Regions from separate parts of the Pseudescherichia vulneris genome, predicted to be linked through region 1. Evidence: predicted binding sites of a transcription regulator. Region 1 holds the regulator's gene; each other region holds the start of a gene.
What was found. Region 1 encodes CRP, which controls carbon source genes, mostly activating them, when cyclic AMP is high. Its sites were predicted from a motif close to ATGTGANNNNNNTCACAT; they were not measured.

Region 1 (2,270 bases):
CTGGTGGTGCCGGGCGGCAAAATGGGGCTGGCGATGGAGCTGATCATGCTGCCGCTGGTGCAGCGGCTGATGGAAGGCAAGAAGATTGAATAAGGCAATGCGCGTCATGTAGGCCCGGTAAGCGCAGCGCCACCGGGCATAAAATCATCCCTCAATCACTTCGTATGAATGGGTGATGTTAACCGCTTTCTCCAGCATCAGCGCCACGGAGCAGTACTTCTCCGCCGAGAGATCTACCGCGCGGGATACCGCCGCATCCTTCAGTTCTTTGCCGGTAACGATAAAGTGCAGGTTGATGTGGGTGAAGAGACGCGGGGCCTCTTCCCGGCGCTCGGAGGTCAGCTTCACTTCGCAATCGGTCACGCTATGACGGCCTTTCTGCAGGATCGACACCACGTCGATGGCGCTGCATCCGCCTGCCGCCATCAGCACCATCTCCATCGGGCTGGGGGCTTTATCCCCGGAGTTGCCGTCCATTAAAACCTGATGGCCAGAGGCGGATTCGCCGAGGAACGTTAACCCTTCAACCCATTTTACGCGTGCTTGCATTTTCATCACTCCAGAGTGGCAATTTTCCCGACAGATTACGCGCGCCGAGTAAAACGCGCAACGGAAGGCGACATCCATCAAGCTGAAGCGAGACACCAGGAGACACACGGCAAAAGCTATGCTAAAACAGTCGGGATGCTACGGTAATGTATTGACATTATGCAGGTATGCAGAGGACTTCAACCATTACAGGCCGCACGCTTATATTGACGGCCCCCTTCCCAGGATTCGGGAAGCATATGATTGCAACCCCAGCCGCCGGATGCGTCCCGCGACTGGCGCCAGCTTATAACAGAGGATAACCGCGCATGGTGCTTGGCAAACCACAAACAGACCCGACTCTCGAATGGTTCTTGTCTCATTGCCACATTCATAAGTACCCATCGAAGAGCACGCTGATTCACCAGGGTGAAAAAGCGGAAACGTTGTACTACATCGTCAAAGGCTCAGTGGCAGTGCTCATCAAGGACGAAGAAGGGAAAGAGATGATCCTCTCTTACCTGAACCAGGGCGACTTTATCGGTGAACTGGGCCTGTTTGAAGAGGGCCAGGAGCGCAGCGCATGGGTACGGGCGAAAACCGCCTGTGAAGTGGCCGAAATTTCCTATAAAAAATTCCGTCAGCTGATCCAGGTCAACCCGGATATTCTGATGCGTCTTTCGTCGCAGATGGCACGCCGCCTGCAGGTCACTTCTGAGAAAGTGGGTAACCTCGCCTTCCTCGACGTCACCGGCCGCATCGCGCAGACCCTGCTGAACCTGGCTAAACAGCCGGACGCCATGACCCATCCGGACGGGATGCAGATCAAAATCACCCGCCAGGAGATCGGCCAGATCGTCGGCTGCTCCCGTGAAACCGTAGGCCGTATTCTGAAGATGCTGGAAGATCAGAACCTGATCTCCGCGCACGGCAAAACCATCGTCGTCTACGGAACACGTTAAGCTTTAAGAACGGCGTATCGCCTCTGCGGACGCCGTTTTTGCTCTTCTCCTCATGTGGCGCAGGTTAATCTACCACCCCGAAGTTAACTACGCACTGCGGCAAACGCTGGTGCTGTGTCTTCCTGTGGCCATCGGTCTGGCGCTGGGTCATCTTCAGCATGGTCTGCTATTCTCGCTGGTGCCCGCCTGCTGCAACATTGCCGGTCTTGATACGCCGCACAAACGCTTCTTTAAGCGCCTGGTTATCGGCGGCTCGCTGTTTGCTGGCTGTAGCCTGGCGGTGCAGCTGCTGCTGGGGGCCAACGTTGCGCTCCCGCTGATCCTCGCCGGATTGGCAATGCTGCTGGGCGTCACGGCGGAAATCAGTCCTCTACACGCACGTCTGCTGCCCGCTTCGCTTATCGCCGCTATCTTTACCCTCAGCCTGGCGGGCAATATGCCGGTCTGGGAACCGCTGCTCATCTACGCCCTGGGCACGCTCTGGTATGGCGCATTTAACTGGTTCTGGTTTTGGCTGTGGCGCGAGCAGCCCCTGCGCGAATCATTGAGCCTGCTCTACCGCCAGCTCGCCGATTACTGCGAGGCGAAATACAGCCTGCTGACGCAGCACGCCGATCCGGAGAAGGCCCTGCCGCCGCTGCTGGCGCGTCAGCAAAAGGCGGTGGATCTCATCAGCCAGTGCTATCAGCAGCTGCATATGCTCGCCGCCAACCAGCATAACGACTACAAGCGTCTGCTGCGGGCGTTTCAGGTGGCGCTGGATCTGCAGGAGCACATCTC
Region 2 (2,270 bases), 280 kb from region 1:
GCGGCGAAGGACTCCTCCAGGAAGAGGTTATCGAGTTTGCTGTCTGCCAGCTGGAACGGCACGTTCATGCGCGAGCGGTTCGCAACCGCCACGTCGTTACGGTAGAAGTCGCTGCCGTCGATAACGCCGTACAGCAGTTCGGATTTCTGCTGGTTGATGGCATTCATCGCCGTAACGCCGCCGTTTTGCTTCAGCCACTTGAACACCAGGCCAGAAAGATACCAGGCGAAGGTCGGCGGAGTGTTGAACATAGAGTCGTTGTCGTTCAGCACGCTGTAATCCAGAATCGACGGGCAGGATCTGTGGGCTTTACCCAACAGATCGTCGCGCACGATCACCAGCGTCAGGCCTGCCGGGCCGATGTTTTTCTGCGCCCCGGCGTAGATCACGCCGTAGCGGCTGACATCAAGCGGCGCGGATAGAATTGTTGACGAGAGATCCGCCGTAACGACGACGTTATCGCCAAACTCAGGCTCTTCATGGATGGCGATACCATCGATGGTCTCGTTCGGGCAGTAGTGCAGGTAGGCGGCATCGTTAGAGAGCTGCCACTCGCGCATCGGCTTCACCGCGCGCAGTCCGTCAACGGTGGTTTTGGCATCAATCACGTTCGGCGTACAGTATTTATGCGCCTCTTTTACCGCGCTGGCTGCCCAGTAACCGGCGTCAACGTAATCCGCCGTGGTTTTATCCCCCAGCAGGTTCAATGGAATGCCCGCGAACTGACCGCGACCGCCACCGTGGCAGAACAGAACCTTATAGTTCTCTGGGATGCTTAACAGATCGCGAAAATCCTGCTCCGCCTCTTCTGCGCACTGGATAAATGGCTTACCGCGGTGGCTAATCTCCATGACCGACGTGCCAAGACCCTGCCAATCGCAGAGCTCCTGCTGAGCCTGTTTAAGCACCTCTGTCGGCAACATCGCCGGACCAGAACTAAAATTAAAGACCTGTGTCATTTCCTCTCACCACGCTGAAAGCAATAAGTTATTCCTGTGACATCGGTTGTACCATTGCACGTCACCCGCCGCAACGGGTATTCCGACAGCGGGAAGAAATGTGCGCTCAGTCACATAGCAGAATATTTTGTGCTGTTCTGCGGCGGTGGCGAAAAACCCTGTCAGGTGATGCGAATCGCCCGGCTGGCCTTCGACCATTCTGGATTTTTACAGCGCGGACAATCTTGTTTCTCGCCCGCCTGCATCACAATCACCTCGCTGCATTTTACGCAGGCATAGTCGCCATCCTCCGGCGCGACCATAAAGCGCGGCACCAGCCCCGCCGGCAGCAGCGACAGCCCAGGGCGCACGTCCTCATCGCGGTAGTAGTAGGTACTGATCTGCCCGTTGGTCTCCATGATCGCCAGTCGAATCTGCCCCAGCTGCTCCACGCCGTTGACCCGCAGCTCCATATAGAACTCGACCTCGGTCAGGTTGGCCGCTCTCAGCTTGTCCCACGCCAGCTCGCCCTCCTCTACAATGATAATCGGCTTGCCTTCAAAGAGATCCTCAAGCCGTTCACTGTGGGCCATCAGCCACATCACCAGCCGGTAGAACAGCGCCAGCGAGACAAACACCACCAGCACCGGCAGCATCGGCACGTCGTCATAGAAGGCCACGTCCCCCGCCGCCGAGCCGAGGGTCAGAATGATCAGCACCTCGAAGAGCGACATCTGCCGCACGCCACGCCGTCCAGCGATCTTCAGGAACAGAAAAACGAGGATAAAGGTGTAGAGACTTCGCAGCGCAACCTCTCCCAGGAAGTCGAGCGGCGCCTTGTCCAGCATCATACGATGCAAATCGAATGCTTTCATTTTCTTTTGCCTAAACAGGACGTTAGTTTCTACAAGCATAGCTCGCGCTTTTATTTTCGTCCTCTGGCGCAGGAAGATAGCGCCGTTCAGCTAAAACCCGTATCATTGCGCGCTTTCCGTACGAATAAAGTGACGCTCATGACGCAAACATTTATCCCCGGCAAAGATGCCGCTCTGGAAGACTCCATCGCCCGCTTCCAGCAGAAACTGCTCGACCTTGGCTTCGATATCGAAGAGGCCTCCTGGCTGAACCCGGTGCCTAACGTCTGGTCCGTGCATATCCGCGATAAAGCCTGCGCCCTCTGCTTTACCAATGGTAAAGGCGCAACCAAGAAAGCCGCGCTGGCCTCTGCCCTTGGCGAGTACTTCGAGCGTCTCTCTACCAACTACTTCTTTGCCGACTTCTGGCTGGGCGATGAGATCGCTAACGGCCCGTTTGTTCACTATCCGAACGAGA
Region 3 (2,270 bases), 1.1 Mb from region 1:
GTTCATTATTCAGCAGTTCGCACTCGTCGCGCCAGTGCTGGTTCTGTACCAGCCGCTGTCGCGCCGCGCTCAGTTCGATATCCAGCTCGCGCCGCTCTTCGGTAAGATCGGCCCGCAGACGATCGGCATGGGATTTTGTCGCCAGCCAGCCTATCAGCAAGCCGACTATCGCCGCCGCCGCGCTGAGTAAAATTGAGATATCCACCCTGCCTCCTGCATAAACCACTTACCGATGCAAAATAAGAGTGTGCTGGATAGGTGTCCAGTTGGGAAGGATTTTCCTGCGAGGTACTACGCAAAACAGGCAGGCCGAGGGGATCGACCTGCCGGAAAGGCGCATTAAGCCAGACGGCGCGCCGCTTCCACCACGATTTTAATTGCGTGGCTTTCGGTCTGCTTCATGGTCTCTGCGTTCGGGATCTCTTGCTGGGTGCGGTTGACGATCACGCCCGCTACCATGCCAGCGCGCAGGCCCTGGCTAGAGCACATGGTCAGCAGCGTCGCGGACTCCATCTCGTAGTTCATCACGCCCATTGACTGCCACTCTTCCATCGAGCCTTTATAGCGGCTGACGACGCGGCCGGAGAAGGTATCGTAACGCTCCTGGCCCGGATAGAAGGTGTCAGACGAGGCGGTCACGCCAATGTGGGTTGTTGCGCCCACCTCTTTAGCAGCCTCGACCAGTGCGGTGGTACAGGTAAAATCAGCTACCGCCGGGTACTCCATCGGCGCAAAGTGCAGGCTGGCTCCGTCGAGACGCACGGAAGCCGTGGTTACCAGCACGTCACCAACGTTGATGTGCGGCTGGATTGCGCCGGTGGTGCCCACGCGCAGGAAAGTCCGGATGCCCAGTTGCGCCAGCTCTTCAACGGCGATAGAGGTTGACGGACCGCCAATACCGGTGGAGCAGACGATGATGGCCTTGCCATCGACTTCGGCGCGCCATGAGGTAAATTCGCGATGCGATGCCAGCTTGACCGGCTTATCCATCAGCGCGGCGATCTTTTCCACTCGCTCCGGATCGCCAGGGACGATAGCCAGCGTTGCCCCCTGCAGATCGTTTTTGGTAAGACCGAGGTGAAAAACATCAGACTTGGACATAGGTGACTCCTTTGTGGGTCGATTCATCAGCAGAAGTAAAACGGTACTCTACAGAAGGCCATCGCATTTTTTCGTGACACCAATCACTCTGAAGAAAACTGTTTACATCAATTTTTCATCAAAAGGTGATTTATATCACACTATAACGCTCTCCTTCTCCCGTTCGTCTTAAAGATAGTCTCTTCCGCACAGGATGATTTTGCCGTACTGGCTATAGTTACCTAATGCGCTAAATAAGGGTACGGAGATTGCCATGACAACAGAAAAACAGCCCGGCTTTGCACCTGCAGCTTCACCTCACGCTTCCACCGCCGTCCGCACCTCTGAAGAGTCCATTCTGACCGGTGAGACGTCAATTCCCACTCAGGGAGATAACATGCCCGCCTGGCATGCCCGGCCACAGGCTGCCAACGGCCCGCTGCCGGTAGTCATTGTCGTGCAGGAGATTTTCGGCGTGCACGAGCATATTCGTGATATCTGCCGTCGGCTGGCGCAGGAGGGCTACCTGGCCATCGCGCCTGAGCTCTACTTCCGTCAGGGCGATCCCAACGACTACAGCGATATTCCCACGCTGTTCAGCGAGCTGGTTTCAAAGGTCCCGGATGCACAGGTCTTAGCCGACCTCGATCACGTCGCCAACTGGGCGGCACGCAACGGTGGCGATGCACATCGGCTTCTGCTTACCGGCTTTTGCTGGGGCGGGCGTATTGCGTGGCTCTACGCTGCGCATAATCCACAGCTGAAGGCAGCGGTGGCGTGGTACGGCAAGCTGGTGGGCGATAAAACCCTGAACTCACCGAAGCATCCGGTGGATATCGCCACCGACCTTAACGCGCCGGTGCTGGGTCTATACGGTGCCCAGGATGGCAGCATTCCGCTTGATACCGTAGAAACCATGCGCCACGCCCTGCGCGCTGCCAACGCCGAGGCGGAGATCGTGGTCTATCCCGATGCCGGACATGCCTTTAACGCCGACTATCGTCCGAGCTATCACGAAGAGTCAGCCAAAGATGGCTGGCAGCGCATGCTGGCATGGTTTGCCCAGTACGGCGAAAAGCGAGGCTAAAATCCTATGCCGGGCGGCTTAAAAATCGCCCGGTGCACACTGCAGGCAGGTCAGCCCTTCCGCACGCCAGAAATCCACCACCACCTGACGATCGTCGATCACC

Region 2: the regulator CRP is predicted to act here: its motif matches at 1,058-1,075, upstream of serC (3-phosphoserine/phosphohydroxythreonine transaminase).
Region 3: the regulator CRP is predicted to act here: its motif matches at 1,225-1,242, upstream of udp (uridine phosphorylase).

Annotation. Positions count from the first base shown of each region.
Region 1 is NZ_LR607338.1:1,243,846-1,246,115, forward strand. It holds gene FN633_RS05120 (phosphoribulokinase) at 1-93, shown strand, start outside; gene FN633_RS05125 (OsmC family protein) at 145-549, opposite strand; gene crp (cAMP-activated global transcriptional regulator CRP) at 858-1,490, shown strand; gene FN633_RS05135 (YccS/YhfK family putative transporter) at 1,543-2,270, shown strand, end outside.
Region 2 is NZ_LR607338.1:1,524,748-1,527,017, reverse strand. It holds gene serC (3-phosphoserine/phosphohydroxythreonine transaminase) at 1-959, opposite strand, end outside; gene FN633_RS06275 (DUF421 domain-containing protein) at 1,121-1,813, opposite strand; gene ycaO (30S ribosomal protein S12 methylthiotransferase accessory factor YcaO) at 1,952-2,270, shown strand, end outside.
Region 3 is NZ_LR607338.1:96,716-98,985, forward strand. It holds gene rmuC (DNA recombination protein RmuC) at 1-205, opposite strand, end outside; gene udp (uridine phosphorylase) at 340-1,101, opposite strand; gene FN633_RS00480 (dienelactone hydrolase family protein) at 1,355-2,167, shown strand; gene FN633_RS00485 (phosphatase domain-containing protein) at 2,186-2,270, opposite strand, start outside.